2 regions of the Vibrio algarum genome follow, and region 2 is predicted to be linked to the other one. Evidence: riboswitches for the same ligand, from Rfam matches in the RefSeq annotation. Region 2 holds a riboswitch; the other holds the start of a gene.
The links. Region 2 has a riboswitch for lysine ahead of PGX00_RS11995 (Na+/H+ antiporter NhaC family protein). Riboswitches for the same ligand answer to the same signal wherever they lie in the genome.
Positions count from the first base shown of each region.

Region 1 (10,394 bases), 1.8 Mb from region 2:
CAGTAATGATTTCAGGCACGATTACTGATGCATCAGGCCGCACACTTTCAGGTCAAACTACAGAAGCATTTTACAATGCACTTCGTCATGTCAATCCAATTTCGTTTGGCCTTAACTGTGCACTAGGACCTGATGAACTTAGGCAGTATGTTGTTGAGATGTCTCGAATCTCAGAAACATATGTGTCAGTTCACCCAAATGCAGGCTTACCTAATGCGTTTGGTGAGTATGACCTTTCTCCTGAAGATATGGCAGAGCATGTTTCAGAATGGGCACAAAGTGGCTACGTAAACTTGGTCGGTGGTTGTTGTGGTACGACTCCTGAACATATTCGCCAAATGGCATTAGCAGTTGAAAACGTAAAACCACGCGCATTGCCTGATATATCGAAAGCATGTCGTCTATCGGGTTTAGAGCCGGTGACTATTGATAAAGCAACTCTATTCGTCAATGTTGGGGAACGAACCAATGTAACTGGGTCAGCTCGTTTCAAGCGTCTTATCAAAGAAGAGCTTTATGATGAGGCATTAGACGTAGCTCGCCAACAAGTCGAAAATGGTGCGCAGATCATCGATATAAATATGGATGAAGGAATGCTTGATTCGGAAGCGTGTATGGTTCGCTTCCTTAACCTTTGCGCGACAGAGCCCGAGATTGCTAAAGTGCCAATCATGGTCGATTCCTCAAAGTGGGAAGTCATTGAAGCGGGCCTAAAGTGTATTCAGGGTAAAGGTATTGTTAACTCGATATCTCTGAAAGAAGGGAAAGATAAATTTATTCATCAAGCTAAGCTTATTCGTCGTTATGGGGCTGCCGTAATCGTCATGGCCTTTGATGAAATTGGGCAAGCAGATACGCGTGAACGTAAATTACAAATTTGTACAGAAGCTTATCGTGTTCTTGTCGATGAAGTAGGTTTCCCGCCAGAAGACATTATTTTTGACCCGAATATATTTGCTGTTGCAACGGGTATAGATGAACACAATAATTACGCGTTAGACTTTATTAATGCGGTTGCTGATATTAAGCGAAACCTTCCGCACGCCATGATTTCTGGCGGTGTATCTAACGTTTCATTCTCCTTTAGAGGTAACAACTACGTACGTGAAGCTATACACGCTGTATTCCTATACCACTGTTTTAAAAATGGTATGGATATGGGTATCGTAAATGCAGGGCAATTGGAAATTTACGATAACGTTCCTGAAAAACTACGTAATGCCGTCGAAGATGTGGTTCTAAACCGAACAGATAAAGGAACTGAAAATCTTCTGGAAATTGCTGATGAGTACCGAGAAAATGCCGTAGGCAAAGAGGATGATTCATCGGCTCAAGAATGGCGTACTTGGCCTGTAGAAAAAAGGTTGGAACACGCTTTAGTTAAGGGCATTACCGAATTTATCGTTGAAGATACAGAAGAAGCAAGAGCAAGCGCTTCTAAACCCTTACACGTCATCGAAGGTCCCTTAATGGATGGCATGAATGTTGTTGGTGACTTATTTGGTGAAGGGAAGATGTTTTTACCTCAGGTCGTCAAATCCGCTCGTGTAATGAAGCAGGCAGTTGCCTATCTTGAGCCGTACATTGATGCGTCAAAGCAAGAGGGCAGCACAAATGGAAAGATACTTCTCGCAACGGTTAAAGGTGACGTACACGATATTGGCAAAAATATCGTTGGCGTCGTTTTGCAGTGTAATAACTACGAGATAATCGATCTTGGCGTTATGGTCTCATGTGAAAATATTCTAAAAGTGGCTAAGGAAGAAAATGTCGACATCATTGGCCTGTCTGGTTTGATAACGCCTTCACTAGATGAAATGGTTCATGTTGCTAAAGAGATGGAGAGGCAAGGGTTCAATCTTCCTTTACTCATCGGTGGAGCAACAACATCTAAGGCTCATACCGCCGTTAAAATAGAGCAGAATTACAGCCATCCGGTAGTCTATGTTAACAATGCTTCTCGTGCTGTAGGGGTTTGTAGTTCACTATTATCTGATGAACTCCGACCTGCATTTGTTGAAAAGCTTGAGCAAGATTATATCAAAGTACGTGAACAACATAATCGTAAGAAACCCCGAACAAAACCAGTGTCATTGCAAAGAGCGAGAGACAACAAAGTCGCGATTGACTGGCAAAGCTATACTCCACCAATACCAGAACAGTTGGGTATTCAGGTATTTAAAGATTTTGATGTTTCTATATTACGAGGCTACATAGATTGGACCCCTTTCTTTATGACGTGGACGCTCATGGGGAAATACCCAAAAATATTTGAACACGAAGAAGTGGGTGAAGAAGCGAAGAGATTATTTGACGATGCTAATGTTTGGTTGGATAAGATTGAACGTGAAGGGTTAATGAAAGCAAACGGTATATGTGCATTATTACCAGCGGCAAGTGTCAGTGATGACATAGAAGTATATACAGATGAATCACGCACAACGGTTGCAAAGGTTCTTTGTAACCTTCGCCAGCAAACGGAGAAACCGAAAGGTTTTAACTATTGTTTAAGCGATTATATTGCCCCTAAATCTAGTGGTAAAAAAGACTGGATAGGTGCTTTTGCTGTAACAGGTGGTATTGGTGAACGAGAGTTAGCAGATAAATTCAAAGCCGAAGGTGATGATTATAATGCAATTATGATTCAAGCTGTTGCGGATAGACTAGCGGAAGCTTTTGCTGAATACTTGCATCAAAAAGTACGTAAGGAAATTTGGGGGTATTCCGCAGATGAAAATCTTTCTAGTGATGACCTTATTCGTGAAAAATACCAAGGTATACGACCAGCACCTGGTTATCCTGCATGCCCTGAACATACAGAAAAGGGGCCTATATGGGAGCTTCTAAATGTAGAAGAATCGATTGGTATGTCTTTGACATCAAGCTATGCTATGTGGCCTGGAGCATCGGTTTCTGGTTGGTATTTTTCGCATCCTGATTCTCGTTATTTTGCTATTGCACAGATACAGCAAGATCAGGTTAAGGATTACGCAGAACGGAAAGGCTGGGATATTCTTGAGGCCGAGAAGTGGCTAGGGCCTAACATCAATTAACCGCTTTGTTGAAGTATGTGCAAAAGGCTTGGTAGAAATACCAAGCCTTTTTTAATTAAGATAACTAATTTTTATTCGCGTAACTCAAACAGTTCTCTATGCAGATCCTGAACGGCTCTTCGTGAATCATTAGAGCGAACTAAAAAGCATAAATTGTGTGGGCTTGCGCCGTAACAAATCATACGAAGATTATAGTCTTCTAGTGTACTGAATACTTTCTTTGCGTACCCTTTACATTCGCTCATGTTATTCCCAATAAGGGCAACTAAGCAGAGGTTTTGTTCTACTTCAACAATACATAGCTCTTCTAGCTCTTTTTGTGCTTCTGCTGGTAGTTCAGGAGCGCCACCTGACGTATTGGTTTGATCAAGAGTTAGTGAAACACTGACCTCTGAGGTCGTGATTAAGTCGACAGATATCTTATACTTAGCGAGGATCTTAAATACTTCGGCTAAAAAGCCATAAGCTTGGAACATATTTGGGCTTCGTAGCGTGATCATTGTTTGGTTGCAGCGCAGTGCTAGTGCTCTAAATAGCGGTGAACTTTCAACTTCTTGTCTAATCCATGTTCCACCTTTTTCAGGCTCTTTAGATGAGCCTACAAATACAGGTATGCCATGGCGTAGAGCGGGTACCAGTGTAGATGGGTGGAGTATTTTGGCACCAAAGTTGGCCATTTCTGACGCTTCGCTGAAACTAATTTCTGGGATAGGGGCCGCTTTCGGTACAATACGAGGATCTGTTGTGTAAATCCCAGGGACATCGGTCCAAATCTCTAAACCTTCAGCTGCAACCGCTTCTGCGATTAAAGCTGCACTGTAGTCACTTCCCCCACGGCCAAATGTTGTTGTATTTCCTTCGATATCAGCACCGATAAACCCTTGTGTTACGACAACATGTTTTTGGCAAAGTGGTACGAGCTTTTCTTGTGCTAGTTTTGAAATAGTATCCAACTCTGGCTCTGCTTTACCGTAAGCGCTATCTGTTCTCATTATCTCACGGATATTAAAGCGTACAGCACTTACCCCTCGTTCTTTTAATATTTGCGTAAGTAGGTGAGTCGACATGCGTTCACCATAAGCAACCATGTGGTCGGTGAGTTTGTCACTGCTTTGGAATGATGCAGCTTCAGCTGCAGAGGCAACGCTCTTTAATAAAGAGGCAACAGCCTGCTCTGTTGCTAAAGGATCGGCTAGCTTATCAATGACAGCGTAATGAATATCTTCTAGTTGCTCTATAACAACCTGACGGCGCTTTTCATCCTGAACACCATTAGCAAGTTCAACAAGCAAATTTGTTACGCCAGAACAAGCACTGCTTACAATAAGCTTGGTATTTGGATTGTTTTCGATAAGTTCTGCACAACGGCTCATGGCTTCGAAGTTGGCAACACTTGTGCCACCAAATTTCGCTACATTGAATGCGCTCACGTCATTTCTCCCAGTATATTTTCAAATTAACAGTCTTTCTATTTTGTTATATTGAAGAGAGTTTACTAGAGCAGAGGAAAAGCATTAAATATGGATGCGGACCTCAGAAGCTCTTCACCAAACTTGGTTGGTGACAGTCGATAGGATTCAACCTATTCAACCGACGAATATTCACACTCAATGAATTATCATCTCGGCACTGCTCCCCCTGAATGTAATGTCTAGGAGTTGAGGCTCCACAAAACATCTGCCTGGGCAATGCTCCTCTTCTGTTATAAAGCGTAATGTCTAAATTTAGTTCAATAAATGAAGACTCATTCATTGAACGATGTTGGCGTTTAAAAGTCAATTGTTAATATGAATAATTACCCATAACTTTGCTACATCGCAATGAACTTTTTAAATTACTGGTTAGACCTCTATACTAGAGTCGAATTGTTGGATGATGATTTTTGAGTTAGTCTTTAACCCCCTACGCGTCTTATAAAAAGGAATAATTATGACGATACAGAGCTTTATCCCACCCCACAGAACATTAATGGGACCTGGACCTTCGGATATCTCCCCTCAAGTTTTACAAGCGTTAAGTCGCCCAACAGTAGGACATTTAGACCCTCTATTTATCAATATGATGGACGAACTAAAACAACTGCTTAAGTATGCATTTCAAACTGAAAATGAGTTTACTATTGCAGTGTCGGCCCCAGGCAGTGCTGGAATGGAAGCATGCTTTGTTAACTTAGTGGAAGCGGGAGATAAAGTGGTTGTATGCCGAAACGGAGTATTCGGTGAAAGAATGCGTGAAAATGTCGTTCGATGTGGTGGAAAGGCTGTTGTTGTAGACAATGAATGGGGGGAGCCCGTAGACATTAAGAAAGTGAAGGATACACTTGATGCAAACCCTGACACAAAGCTTCTCGCTTTTGTACATGCAGAAACGTCTACCGGTGCAGTCAGTGACGCACAAGCATTAGCCGCTTTAGCTCAAGAGCGTGGAGTATTGACCATTGTAGATGCTGTGACTTCGCTTGGTGGTGTGCCATTAAAAGTGGATGAGTGGGGTTTAGACGCGGTTTATTCAGGTAGTCAAAAATGTTTATCCTGTGTACCTGGCTTATCTCCTCTTACTTTTTCTGCGGCAGCTATTCAACGTATTCAAAACCGACAGTCACCAGTACAAAGCTGGTTTTTAGATCAGAGTTTAGTGCTTGGATATTGGAGTGGAGAGGGGAAGCGAAGTTATCATCATACTGCGCCTGTAAATAGCCTTTATGCATTACATGAAGCTTTATTAGTCTTGAAAAATGAAGGATTAGAAAATGCATGGCAGAGGCACCAAGCTATGCATGAAAAGCTAAAGAAAGGCCTTGAAGCAATGGGGATTCAATTTGTAGTAGATGAGGCTTACCGGTTACCTCAACTCAATGCTGTATACATACCCGATGGTGTTGATGATGCGGCCGTTAGATCTGTCTTGCTAAATGACTATAATCTTGAAATAGGTTCAGGATTAGGGGCATTGGCGGGTAAAACTTGGCGTATAGGTTTAATGGGTTACGCAGCACGAAACGAGAATGTCGCTTTGTGTCTAAAAGCGTTGGATGAGACGCTAAATAAATAAAAACCTTAAGTAGAGTGGTTTATCGTCACTCTACTTTCTTGTCTAATTTTTAGGTTCTGTATTTTTTGATGTGGTTAATTCTGATTCTTCTGTAATTTCTTCGTTAAACGCTTTGTGTATGGCAATTGGTTCTATATCTATATTAGAAAAATCAAAATTTGGGAACAAAAAATCGGCTTCTGAACGTATCTGATTTGCTTTACTGACCTCACCTAAGCCTAGGTAAGCCATGATTAAGTGGCTGTAAAGCTGTTCTTGTGGTTTTTCTCTAATCGCTTGTAATGCCCAAGAGATATAATGTTCAACATCCAACCTATTGCCTGTGACCAGACCTTTCTTTAGTGATTCACTGTATAGATTCCATTCATAACGTAATTTCTGTGACATTGGATTGACCACTTGAGTCAGGATTTTCGTGTCTCTCGGGAAAGAGTTTTCAAACTTGAATAGCATTATATTGGTCTGCAATGCGACGAACATGTACATCGTTGTTATTGCGGGAACAATAAAGCTTGTCGTTCTTATTAACACCTTGCTGACTTTTGAAATAGAGCGGACTTTATATTTTGAGGTTCTCTGATCTACCCAATATAAAAGTATGATAAAAATGAGCCAATGGATGGCAGAGAGGTAAAATGGAGCGCCCATTTGGCTATGCAGTACAATGGGTACAAATAGGCTAAATATGGCTAATCTGGTGCCTTTACGTGCCGAATACATTTTGAATACTACCATTATCATTGCAATTACTATCGCCACAATGGGTATTATTCCACCTTCAATTCCCCAGTATAGAGTTTCATTTAATGGATGCTCAGCGGAGGAATAACCAGCCGAATATTCAGAGTTTAGTTGGTGTTGACGAGCTGAATATAAAATATATTCAGGCCCAAATCGGCCATATCCGTATCCTGTAAATGGCTTTTCAATGAACATATCTATCGCTTGTGGAAATAGAGTTGCTCGTTCAATTTGTTGTGTTTGAGAATACGGAGTATCAAGACTAATTGTGGAAAATAGGATTAAACCCACCCCAACACCAGCGATTGAAGAAGATATCCAGCCACTAAACCTCTGTGGTGTTGAGAAGCGATATAAATAGGTGGCAACAATAACAGACCCAAACGCAGTACCGAGCCATTCAAATTCTCGCGCGAGGATGATGATTAATGGAGCAGTGATGAGGGGGACTAGGTAAAGAAACAGCGTTCTACTTACCTTTTGGCCGTATTTTCTCTCTTGTCTTGCAAGTAAATAACCTGAAATCACTAGTCCGGTAGATAGAAAGCTTACCATGACGCTCGGGTATTGAAATATCCCAAAAGGCATTTGGGTGAACGTGTTGTAGCCTAGAGTCTCTTTAGGCAACAAGTCAAAAAACTGAGCATAGCCGAGCAATACTTCCATAATAGCGCCAATGACAATAAACCAGAGTAGGCGTTGTTTATGCAAATTACTAAGTTTGAATTGTTGTAGTACTAAAAAAAACAACCAACCCGACCATAGGGCTATTAACCTCGGTTGGGTGAGCATCCCGAATCTATCAAATTGAAAAAATATAGGAAGGGTTAATATGATACAGCAAATGAACAGAACAATGGTTAACTTGGTGTAACGAATTCGCTTTGTACTGGCAATATGATAAAAACCAATTGCGCAAATAAAACTAAGAGAAGTCCATACGAAAGCATTAAATGGAAGGGCTAAACCCATGCCATTAAGATTTGGAATGTAAATATGCATGGCGATGAGAAATACAAAGCCAATTGTGAACATGAATGTGCGGTTAAGCGGTGCCTTAGCTTTTTTTGGAGCGAGTTTTGTGCCACTAAGGTGAATGATTGCCATTTTTGCATCCCTAATTAAAAAGCGAGCTAAGCTCGCTTTTCTACTTTACCTTTTTTTCAAAGACAACCTAGAGTCTATTGTTTTTAAAGTGGGTATTGTTTAACCCATATTCATTCTGGGGTCATTTCTTGAGCTTTAGCAGTGGTTTCAAAAATCTTGCGGTATGAGAACCTTTCACATTAGCAACCTCTTCAGGTGTTCCTTCTGCGATAATCTCGCCACCACCTTGTCCACCTTCAGGCCCTAAATCTACTACCCAATCTGCGGTTTTAATTACGTCTAAGTTATGTTCGATCACAACGACAGTATTACCATGGTCTCTTAATCTGTGAAGTACGGTTAATAACTGTTGAATATCATGAAAGTGCAGGCCAGTTGTTGGCTCATCTAAAATATACAAGGTTTGACCTGTATCACGCTTAGAGAGTTCTCTTGCTAATTTGACTCTTTGTGCTTCGCCACCGGAAAGCGTTGTGGCGGCTTGACCGAGCCTAATGTATGAGAGACCAACATCCATCAAAGTCTGGAGTTTTCGTGCGATAACAGGCACAGGAGCAAAGTATTCTCTAGCATCTTCTACCGTCATTTGTAGAACTTCGTCGATCGATTTGCCTTTATATCTTACTTCCAAGGTTTCACGGTTATAGCGTTTACCTTTGCAAACATCACAAGGTACATAAACATCAGGCAAGAAATGCATTTCAACTTTAATAACACCATCACCCTGACAAGCTTCGCAACGGCCCCCGCGAACATTAAAACTGAACCGTCCAGGTTTATATCCTCGCGATCTAGATTCTTGCGTTCCTGCGAATAGCTCTCTAATTGGCGTAAATATTCCAGTATAGGTTGCTGGGTTTGAACGCGGTGTCCTACCTATTGGGCTTTGGTCAATATCGATAACCTTGTCGAAATTCTCTAATCCTTTGATTTTTTTATAAGGTGCTGGTTCAGCTGTCGTCGCACCATTCAACTGAGTTTGAGCTATTTTGTAGAAAGTATCGTTAATAAGCGTTGATTTTCCAGAACCAGACACACCAGTAATACAGCTAAACAGGCCAACGGGTAACGAAAGAGTGACATTTTTTAAGTTGTTTCCAGTGGCTCCAATTAGTTCGACCGTTTTCTTCGTATTTCTCGGTGTTCTTTTTTCAGGAATACTTATCTCTTTTGCACCACTTAGATATTGGCCGGTAAGGGACTCTGGAGTATCTAAAATTTGTTGCATGGTCCCTTCTGCCACGACAGTACCACCATGAATCCCAGCGCCAGGACCGATGTCTATCACATGATCGGCTGCGCGAATAGCTTCTTCATCATGCTCTACAACGAGTACCGTATTTCCAAGGTCTCTAAGGTGAGTCAGTGTCTTGAGTAAGCGTTCATTGTCTCGCTGATGTAAGCCGATCGATGGCTCATCCAGTACGTACATGACACCGACTAATCCTGCCCCAATTTGGCTTGCTAGCCTAATTCTTTGGGCTTCTCCACCAGAGAGAGTTTCAGCGCTTCTTGAAAGGTTAAGGTAATTTAGGCCAACATTAACTAAGAAACGTAATCGGTCATTTATCTCTTTCATCACCTTTTCGGCAATCTGTGCTTTCTGCCCGGTAAGTGAGAGGCTTTCAAAAAAGAGGATGGCTTCGGCAATACTCATTTCAACGATATCTGGCAGAGGAGTATCTTCAATAAAGACATTCCTTGCTTCTGTTCTTAAGCGTGTACCGTTACAGCTAGTACAAGATTTTGTGGAAATGTATTTCGTTAAATCTTCCCGAACAGCGTTTGATTCTGTTTCTCGATAGCGTCTTTCTAATGTATTTAGAATCCCTTCAAATGGATGTCGCTTAACACGGATATCTCCCCGATCATTAATATATTTAAATTCAACTTCCGTTTTTCCTGAACCTTTTAAAATAGTATCTTGAATTTTTTTAGGCAGTTCATTAAACGGAGAAAATAGATCAAAGTGGTAGTGTTCAGCTAACGACGTTAGCATTTGAAAATAATAATAGTTTTTCTGATCCCAACCTTTGATTGCCCCTTCAGCGACACTTAAGTTGTCATTGAGAATGACTCGGCTTGGGTCAAAATATTGTTGTACTCCCAATCCATCGCATGTAGCACAGGCACCTGCCGGATTATTAAAAGAAAATAACCTTGGTTCTAGTTCTTGCATGCTGTATCCACAATGTGGACAGGCAAAATTTGCAGAAAAAATGATGTCTTCTTTTTCTTTATCTTCCATCCAACATACTGCGGCAATTCCACCTGATAGTTCTAATGAGGTTTCGAACGATTCTGCGAGTCTTTGTTGTAAGTCTCCTCTCACTTTAAATCGGTCGACCACTACTTCAATAGTATGTTTTTTATGGAGTTCTAACGTAGGTGGATCAGATAAATCACAGGTTTCACCGTCGATACGAGCACGAATAAAACCTT
Region 1 covers NZ_JAQLOI010000001.1:746,987-757,380, forward strand. Annotated here, with positions in the region: gene metH (methionine synthase) at 1-3,053, shown strand, start outside; gene lysC (lysine-sensitive aspartokinase 3) at 3,125-4,483, opposite strand; lysine riboswitch at 4,583-4,760, opposite strand; gene PGX00_RS03790 (pyridoxal-phosphate-dependent aminotransferase family protein) at 4,983-6,104, shown strand; gene PGX00_RS03795 (PglL family O-oligosaccharyltransferase) at 6,147-7,952, opposite strand; gene uvrA (excinuclease ABC subunit UvrA) at 8,074-10,394, opposite strand, start outside.
Region 1: it holds a riboswitch for lysine, as region 2 does, so the genes downstream of both, lysC (lysine-sensitive aspartokinase 3) here and PGX00_RS11995 (Na+/H+ antiporter NhaC family protein) in region 2, are expected to answer to the same signal.

Region 2 (10,394 bases):
CTCTTTATGACTGACCCCCGCTTGATTGCAGAAGAATTGAAAAGAGTTTAGTGCTCGTATGGTTGCCGATGTTAATACGGCACCGACGCACCGGCTCCACAGTTTTTGGTCTAGTTCCCAGCCAACTTCCAATGGTGACACGTTGACAATCAAATCGCCCTCGCGGTCTGGGTTCAGCTCTAACCATTTAACTAGTGGTGCACCTTTTTCTTTTTTCGGTTCGGCCATTAAATGCCAAACCTTGGCGAGGTTTTCTAACCTCTGGCTATAAAAACCCATCTCGGCCAAGGCAGGTTCTGCTATTTTATTAGAAAGCTCACCATCCTTTAGCCTTTCGGCTATAAGGTCGGCTATTTTCCCTAGGGCTAGACTCGCTTTACTGGATATCAGTTTCAATTCTTGGGACTGTTTTTCAAGCCATTCAGGCAGATCACCGTGCTCGAACCGATAAGCCTTATCTTCAAATTGGGTCGCATCAAACTGCTTACTGAGTTGATTTAAAGCGGGAACCAGCTCTTGGATTGAATCTTGTAATTCATTTCGGAAACGATTGACCCGTTTCTCATCCGCAAGGCTGGCAAACTTACTTGAGCTTTGATTCAGTTTTTCTAGCCAAAGTGTTGCACCTTTAAGGCTGGCAGCGGCGGATGAATGGTCTCTTGCTACCTTGGGTAAGTGATGCGCTTCGTCGAAGATATAAATCGTATTGTCTGGCTCAGACAATATTACGCCACCACCGAGATCGATATCGGCCATAACCAAACTATGGTTTGCAATGATGACATCATTTTTATCCAGTTCAGAACGCGCTTTCTGAAATGGACAGCCTCGGTGAACGGGCAGGCTGTTATTGCAGCTGTGCTTATCACTAACGATGGTCTGCCAAAGCGCATCTGGAATTGGCTTTGGCCAGGCGTCTCTGTCGCCATCCCATTTTCCTTGAACCAGAGATCGATACATGGTTTCCAGCAGTTCGATATCTTTTTTCTTTGGTTTGGTCTCAAACATGGCGAGTTGACCGCCATCCACGCCAGAAGCGGCCGCTAGTTTTTCCGCGCAGCAATATCGCTGTCTGCCTTTAGCAAGGATAAAAGAGAAGTCTAAATCGGTAATGCGTCGAAACAGTGGTAAATCTTTATCTAAAAGCTGTTCTTGTAAAGCGACAGTGGCGGTAGAGATAACCACCTTTCGATTGTTCAACACAGCACAAGGAATGGCCCCCATTAAATAAGCCAGTGATTTACCTATCCCGGTGCCTGCTTCTGCCACAATGATTCGGTTTTTTTTGTGATAGTCACCCGATAACGTTTTAGCAATTTCAGCCACCAGATAATTTTGTGCGCGTCTAGGAACAAAATTATCTAACTGGTGCTGCAGATTCTGATAGCTATTACGAATCGATTTTTGGACTTTAGGATTAAGCATAACGGAGCCAACTTTTGATAATGGCGCAGTCTAGCACAGCAAAGACCTCCGCTCTATGGCTCAAGAATATGTGAGTGCAATCACGAAGCATATTTATATGACGGTCTGATTACGGAATTAATTTAGATAAGAATTTATTTTCGTTAGTAATTTATCGTCTTGATCTCGCGATTTGAGTCACAAATTCAGTTCTTTTCTAACTAAAATAGGATCAAGATCACAAAAAAAACTGAACCTTCCAAAATGTTACGTTAGAGGAAGTTGATATAGAATTATATTTTTAAAAAGTGTCTTTTAGTAGCTGTATTGTGCTGTTTTATTGTCTTTGTAATCGTACTTGCAGTGTTATAAGCTGTTATGTGCCGCTGCATCTATGTTTAATTTGGAGCTGTTTGATTGGTATTATGATAAGCGTGATGAATGTTTCCTGTGTTAAGTCTCTGTTTTTTATTGTTTTATGTATTTTTATTTTTATTTTTTTATGTGTTTGACATGAGGCGATTTCTTTTGCAATCTAGGTTTCGAAATTTAGTGGTGGTGACGGGTAGCCAAATTGGTAAAACGTTATCATCAATAAAATAAAAAAAGGGAACCGAAAAGGATTTCCTAAATTTTCTTAAGAAAAGGCAGTGGATATTATTATGAAAAAGACTCTATTAGCACTATCAGTACTAGTTGCATCTACAGCAGCTAACGCAGGTATTGAACTATACAACCAAGACGGCGTGTCAGTTGATCTAGGCGGTGACTTAGAAGTTGTTTATCTAAAAGATACAACTAAAGATTCAAACCCTGGTCAAGACCTTCAAGATGCTGACTTCTCTTTTGACGTTCGCTATGCAGCAACTGAAGATATCTCTGTCGGTGCGTTCTGGGAATTCTCTGGTGACGGCGGTACAGCGGACACTGGCGACGCATACTTCGGTATCTACTCTGGCATGCACACAGCTAAAGTAGGTAAAACAGCGACTATCCTAGATGACGCGGGTATCGGTTCTGACTACCAGTTCGGTGTTAGTTCAGCTTTTGATGACTTAGATTTTGGTGGTAGTGAAACTATTAAATATCAACTTGACACAGGTATGGTTTACGCTGGTATCGCATACCAAGGTAATCAAGGTGACAACGCTTATAGTGAAGAATCCGTTCTAGATACGGATAGTGAAAGCGACACTTATGGAGACATTATTACTTCAGTAACAAATTCAGGTACTGAGCTAGTTGATATGAACATCGGTGTTCGTGTTGCTGATTTTGATTTTACAGCATTCTACGGTCACTATGGTAGTGCTGAGAATGATGTGTGGGCGCTTGAAGCTCGCTTTGGCGGCATCGAAGCACTTAACCTAGAACTAGGTTATTATGAACTTGAAAAAACAGCTAACACAATTGCTTTCGCGGCTGACTATACTGTTGAAGCATGGAAATTCGCTGCAGGTGTGAGTGGTACAGACTTTGATGCTGCTGGTGAAAGTGATGTGACTACTTACTTCGTAAACGCAGGTTACGCTGTTGCACCTTCAACTACTATCTACGCTGAAATTGGTGGAACTGACGAAAGTAATACAGATACTGGTTACGCTGTAGGTATCAAATCTGAATTCTAAAATTAGTTTTTTAGATGCTTGATTTAAAACCACCCTTTCGGGTGGTTTTTTGTTATATTCGCTAAAATTCAAATAATTGAGGTGTACATGAAAAAAGTCGTATCAGTGTGTATGTTTAGTCTGTTGTTTTCAGGCGCGTCTTTAGCCGCAGAAATCATACCAACTCAAAACGTGAGGTTACTGGTTGTAAATCAAGTTGAGACTGAATCCACAGTGGAAGTAACATCGGTCAAACCAGGGTTCACGCAGATAGTGGTTCGAATGACCGCGAGACTAGGGAAAGGCTCTTCCAAACAGACGTTCGATTCCGCGCCTTATCTTCTCCAGTTTGATGCGAAAGAAGCTGATATAGAGATCGTTGCCCCTACCGTTTACAGTCATGAACAGGCGAAGAACCACTTTAAGAAAACGCCAGATTGGAAATTGATTTCTAACGGTAAAGATGTCGACTTCACAATGAATAAACTGCCACCGAAACCTGGTTTTATGCCCTATAAAGGCATAGAAAATATGGTGGTGGAATACAACCAAAGTAATGGTATTATGTTTGGCGATAACGCCACGCTTATCACCACGGCCACGGTGACCGATACTGCGGGTGTCGCAGCAGCAACGACTGCAACAGCTGCCACCGTTTCGACTGTAAATGAAGTGAAAAGCAATGGGTCAATGAGCAGTCAACCAGGAACTATTTCAAATACCGATCAACTCAAAGCTTGGTACCTAAAAGCTTCTAAAGCAGAGCGTAAAGAGTTCCGTAAATGGATGATTGACCAAGAATAATCTCTTTATTTTGTGAAAGCCGCCTTTGATTTATATTGGCGGCTTTTTGTTATCTGAATAATATTCCCGCCACGAAAACGTTTGCTTTTTACCGTCTTATTGCTGTTATAAATTACACAGGCTAGAATTACCTTTTCGCCTCTACTATCAGCAGAATCACTCATGAAATTTCCTGGTCAACGTAAATCTAAACATTACTTTCCTGTTCACGCACGTGATCCTTTGGTTACTCAAGCTCAAACCAATAAAAAGATGACGCGTACGCATATTGTTGGGATCGATCAAACGTTAGTGGATATTGAAGCGCGTGTACCTGATCATTTTATTGATAAGTATGGTCTAAGCAAAGGCCATTCATTGGTCATTGATGACGAAACGGCAGAGTCTCTCTATAAGCAACTAAAGAAAGAGGATTTGATTAGCAATGAATTTGCTGGTGGAACCATTGGTAATACGTTGCACAATTACTCTGTGCTTGCCGATGATAAGTCAACACTGCTTGGTGTAATGAGTAAAGATATTGAGATAGGCAGCTATGGCTATCGCTATTTATGTAATACCTCTAGCCGAATGGATTTAAACTACCTTCAAGCTGTTACCGGTGCGATAGGGCGTTGTTTCGCTTTGATATCCGATGATGGTGAGAGAACGTTCGCTATTAGTGAAGGTCAGATGAACCAACTTAGACCAGAGAGCATCCCAGAGTCTATTTTTAAAAATGCTTCCGCGTTGGTATTAACCGCTTATTTGGTTCGTTGTAAAAATGGTGACCCTATGCCTGACGCAACGAGGCAAGCGATAGAATACGCCAAAAAATATCAGGTACCTGTTGTTCTTACACTGGGTACAAAGTTTGTTATTCAAGACGACCCACTATTTTGGCAAGAATTTTTGAACGATCATGTGTCTGTTGTTGCAATGAACGAAGATGAAGCTGAAGCGCTTACAGGGCATCATGATCCTTTGTTAGCAGCAGACAAGACATTAGATTGGGTTGACTTAGTGTTATGCACTGCAGGGCCTGTAGGTCTATTTATGGCAGGTTATACAGAGGATGATGCTAAGAGAGCAACGTCGTTGCCACTTTTACCGGGGGCGATTGCTGAGTTTAATCAGTATGAATTCAGCCGACCTACGATTAAAGCAGCATGTGAATCGCCTATTAAGGTTTACTCCCATATTGCACCTTATATGGGCGGGCCAGAGAAAATTAAAAATACCAACGGTGCTGGTGATGCGGCTTTGTCTGCACTACTTCATGATATGGCGGCAAATAGGTACCATAAAGAAAATGTACCTAATTCAAGTAAGCACCAATACCCTTATTTAACTTATTCGTCATTTTCGCAAGTGTGTAAATATGCAAATAGAGCGAGTTACGAAGTATTAGTACAGCATTCTCCTCGGTTATCTAGGGGATTACCAGAACGCGAAGATAGCTTAGAAGAAGCGTATTGGGAAAGATAATTCAGCCTGAATTAATATAATTTAAAGATAAAAAAAGAGCGCTAAGTAGGCGCTCTTACTATTTTTTTCTTTGTAAACTAGATTAGGAAATCGTCTAAAGATTTACCTGCATCAAGTTGTGATTGGATAGAAGAAGGTGTTCTACCTTGACCTGTCCATGTTTTTTCGTCACCACTAACTGCATCAATATATTTGTATTTTGCAGGGCGAGGTTCGCGTTTTTTGCGAGTTTTCGTTTTAGTCTCACCTGATAGTGCTGAAATTAAATCTTCAACGTCAATTCCATCTTTTGCAATCATTTGTGCATATTCAGCAAGTTTAGCTTCTCTTTCTGCTAATGCTGCTTTCTCTTCTTCTGCTGCTGAACGACGTTCTTCAACAACTAGGGTAAGTTTTTCTAAGGCTTCTTCTAACTGCTCAAAAGTTAATTCGCGTGCAAAAGCACGTAAGCTGCGAATATTGAGCAAAGTTTTTGTAAGTTCTGACATGTGGCGTCCCATCTGATTATTATTCAACACGATAATAGTAACAGCCAAATTAAATATCACCAAATTATTTTAGATTAAACTAAATATATCTAATAATAGTTTTTATAGGGATATATAAGGTTTAATAATTTTAACTCATATTGTTAATTCAGTGAGTAATTACTTTAAATGACTTGTGATTAACCTGTTTTCCATTCATTTTAGTGACATATTTCATATGTGAATGCTTTTGTGGCTAAATCTATTGATTATTATGCTTTAAAATGCGCTTTTATGTTGCAAAAAGGGGATAGATCCGTACAATCATGCACGCCTTATTCAGTTTTAAGATGTGAATAATATTTTTTTCTTATATTTTAACTGTTTACAGAGGTAGAGGCGCAATAACTATTAGTACATTCTATTGGGGTGATGCCAATGGGTAGTCTGGAAAGGAGTTATTGCCGAAGCAAGCGAGATTATCAAGCCCGCTTGCTGGGGTTGTATTTAATAAGTACAACACTGCCATAGTATATTTAATTTTAACTATGGAGCGCTACTGTGGGTCGAGGACTATGGATTTCCTTTTACTTACCATTAACATATTTAAGTGTTGATTCTGCAGTAGATCTCTAACCAATCGGTTTTTGTAGATCATGAATTTAGTAGATTTTGCTTCTTCACCCTTATCTTTATTACCACCATTAATGGCTTTAGGCCTTGCTGTTGTCACTCGTCGAGTACTGCTTTCGTTAGGAATTGGTATTCTATTGGGTGCTTTTCTTTTAGCTGATTATTCTTTTTCGAATTCGCTTGGCTATATAGGTACCACAGTCAAAAGTGTATTTATCGAAGATGGTGGTATCAATACTTGGAATATGAGTATTGTTGCTTTTCTTGTTATCTTAGGAATGATGACTGCTTTATTAACGCTGTCAGGGGGCACAAGAGCATTTGCTCTATGGGCGCAAACTAAGGTAAAGAATAAACGTGGTTCGCAATTGCTTGCTGCTTTTTTAGGTGTGTTCATTTTTGTTGATGATTATTTTAACAGCCTAGCGGTTGGTGCAATATCGCGCCCTGTGACAGATCGTTACAATGTGTCCCGTGCAAAACTAGCCTATATATTGGATTCAACGGCGGCGCCTATGTGTGTATTAATGCCCGCGTCTAGTTGGGGTGCTTATATAATGACGATTATAAGTGGAATTTTAGTAAGCCATGGTTTAACTGAATATTCAGCTTTGGGTGCTTATTTGCGCTTAATCCCAATGAATTTTTATGCCGTTTTTGCTTTATTGATGGTTTTTGCTGTCGCATGGTTCCAAATAGATATTGGTGCAATGAGTAAGCATGAACACCTCGCTTCATTAACGGGTAAAATTCGTCCTGAAGAAGACCATTCTAATGCGAAAGAATTAAATGAAGAGCTAGATATTGTCGAGAGTGAATATGGAAAAGTGTCTGATTTGATCCTTCCTATTTTATTTCTGATATTCGCGACGGTTACGGCAATGTTATATACCGGGAACTCAGCACTGGTATCTGATGGGAAAACATTTTCATTATTAGGTGCATTCGAAAATACAGATGTAGGTTCTTCTTTAGTATATGGAGGCCTCGTAGGACTATTTACTGCGTTGTTCACTGTATTTAAACAAAAATTACCTACCAGCGATATTACCAAAACAGTCTGGATTGGTGCTAAGTCTATGTTTAGCGCCATATTAATATTGATTTTCGCTTGGTCTATTGGTTCTGTTATCGGTGACATGAAGACAGGGGCTTATTTATCCTCTTTAATTCAAGGTAATATTGGCGTTCATTGGCTTCCGGTTATTTTATTCTTATTGTCTGGATTGATGGCTTTCTCTACAGGGACCTCATGGGGAACATTTGGAATAATGTTACCTATCGCGGGTGATATGGCAGGCGCGACTGACTTAGCAATGATGTTACCTATGTTAAGTGCTGTTTTGGCTGGTTCAGTATTTGGTGATCACTGTTCACCTATTTCAGATACCACCATTTTGTCCTCTACAGGGGCCGGTTGTAATCATATCGACCACGTCGCGACTCAGTTACCTTATGCTATTACCGTTGCGATAATCTCTAGTATCGGTTTTGTTATTCTTGGTATGACCAATTCTGTAGCGATTTCTTTCGCTGCTACGTTCATTGCTTTCATCATTGCTTGCTTTATTTTGTCTGTATTATCTAAATCAAAAGGTTTACAGATGCAAAATGCCTAAAAAAAGCAATTTTTAGGTTGAAAATTGAATCGAGCTTAGTTAGTGTGGTTGTAAGCGAAAGGAACTAAGAAATTATGCGTATATTTGTAATGAACATTCATCACCATCATCACCCTGAGTAGTCTTTCGGGCGATGTGCGCATACCCGGGAGATAATAACTCCCGGAGGTCAAATCTAAGATTCGAACCCTCGGGAAATAAAACCCCGAGGGTTTTTTGGTTTCAGACCACTTAACTCAATATGCACCAAGTAGTGTCAATAATTAGTTATACAAATGTTGTTAATTTGCGACTTAGACAAAAAGTGTTCGATTTAGTGAACATAAATAGGCATGGAGTGCTATTTCTTAGCGAACAGGGAGGTCTTCAGTGGTTAGCGGAATCGAATTCATTTTGAACACATAATTATTGCTATTGGTATAGCATAAATCGAATTTAGAAATTAAAAAAATAACGAATATTTAGACAGGGAATAGAGTAATGCAAACACAACGACTAAGAATCGCAATCCAGAAAAAGGCCGCTTAAGTAAAGAGTGCCAAGAACTCCTAAAAAAATGTGGTGCTAAGTTTAATTTAATGGGTGAGCGTCTTGTTGTTCACGCGGAAAATATGCCAATCGACCTATTACTCGTGCGCGATGACGATATCCCAGGCTTGGTTATGGATGGCGTCGTTGACCTCGGTTTTATTGGTGAGAACGAACTAGAAGAGGTTCGTTTAGACAGAGTTGCTTTAGGAGAAGCAAGTGAATTTGTTGCTCTGCGTCGATTAGACTTTGGTGGTTGTCGTTTATCTATTGCTATTAATCAGGATGATGAATATAACGGCCCACAAGACCTCAACGGTAAGCGCATCGCAACAACCTACCCACATCTTTTAAAAGCGTATATGGATGAGCAAGGCGTAGAGTTTAGCACTTGTAACCTTCAAGGTTCTGTAGAAGTTGCTCCTCGCGCAGGCCTTGCCGACGCTATTGCCGATCTTGTGTCAACGGGTGCAACATTAGAAGCAAATGGTTTAAAAGAAGCTGAGGTTATCTTCCGTTCTAAAGCAACCTTGATTCAGCGTGCTGGTGAGTTTGATGAAGATAAGCTAGCTCTTATCAATAAGTTACTTACCCGTATGCAAGGTGTAATCCAAGCTAAAGAGTCTAAATACATCATGCTGCACGCTCCAACTGAGCAACTTGAAGCTATTAAAGCACTTTTACCTGGCGCGGAAGATCCAACGGTATTACCTCTGGCAGCCGAGAAAAATCGTGTAGCAGTACATTTGGTCAGTACTGAAAACCTTTTCTGGGAAACAATGGAGCAGCTTAAAGAGCTTGGTGCTAGCTCTATTTTGGTACTACCAATTGAAAAAATGATGGAGTAAGTGATGAAAACTGTTGTTTGGCAATCTTTAAGTGAATCGCAGCAAGACTCAGTTTTAGAGCGTCCGGCAATTGCCGAAGGCGCAAATATTACAGCGGCGGTGCAGGATGTCATCGGAAAAGTCCGTTTTGAAGGCGATAAAGCACTGACAGAGTTGACTCAAAAATTTGATGGTGTGACGCCAAAATCCATTCGAGTATCTAATGAAGAAATAGATGCCGCTTCGGCTAGGCTGTCTGAAAAAATGAAAAATGCGCTAGAACAAGCGTACAAAAATATTTCTGTTTTTCATGAAGCGCAGAAGCCGCAACCACTCAAGGTAGAAACGCAACCCGGTGTGGTTTGTGAACAGGTAACAAGGCCGATTAACACGGTCGGTTTATATATACCAGGGGGTAGTGCGCCGCTACCATCCACTGTATTGATGTTGGGTGTTCCTTCACAAATTGCAGGTTGTCGTAAAGTGGTTCTTTGTTCACCACCACCGATTGCGGATGAAATTTTATACGTTGCCAAACTTTGTAAAATCGATGAAGTTTACAATGTCGGTGGTGGTCAAGCGATTGCAGCTATGGCTTACGGAACAGAGACCGTTTCAAAAGTAGAAAAGATATTTGGCCCCGGTAATGCGTATGTTACAGAGGCGAAACGACAAGTAAGTAATGATTTTCGTGGCGCGGCAATAGATATGCCTGCCGGCCCTTCAGAAGTCTTGGTCATCGCCGACGAGACGGCAAACCCAGAGTTTGTTGCAGCTGATTTGCTAAGCCAAGCAGAGCACGGACCTGATTCGCAAGTTGTACTTCTTACGCCTTCGCCAATTATTGCCGATAAAGTCGCCGATGCCGTTCAAGCTCAGTTGAAAAAACTGTCTCGAGCAGATATCGCCGAACAGGCATTAGGTTCAAGTATCATTGTTATCGCAGAATCTATTTCGCAATGTGTTTCGATTTCAAATTTTTATGGCCCAGAACACCTTATCGTTCAAACACAAAACCCAAGAGCACTTTTGCCGTTA
Region 2 covers NZ_JAQLOI010000001.1:2,571,384-2,581,777, reverse strand. Annotated here, with positions in the region: partial or broken gene dinG (ATP-dependent DNA helicase DinG) at 1-1,425, opposite strand, end outside; gene PGX00_RS12020 (porin) at 2,067-3,032, shown strand; gene PGX00_RS12015 (YccT family protein) at 3,120-3,815, shown strand; gene PGX00_RS12010 (hypothetical protein) at 3,821-3,979, opposite strand; gene PGX00_RS12005 (inosine/guanosine kinase) at 3,978-5,282, shown strand; gene PGX00_RS12000 (H-NS family histone-like protein) at 5,360-5,770, opposite strand; lysine riboswitch at 6,136-6,316, shown strand; gene PGX00_RS11995 (Na+/H+ antiporter NhaC family protein) at 6,406-8,001, shown strand; His leader region at 8,099-8,219, shown strand; partial or broken gene hisG (ATP phosphoribosyltransferase) at 8,482-9,377, shown strand; gene hisD (histidinol dehydrogenase) at 9,381-10,394, shown strand, end outside.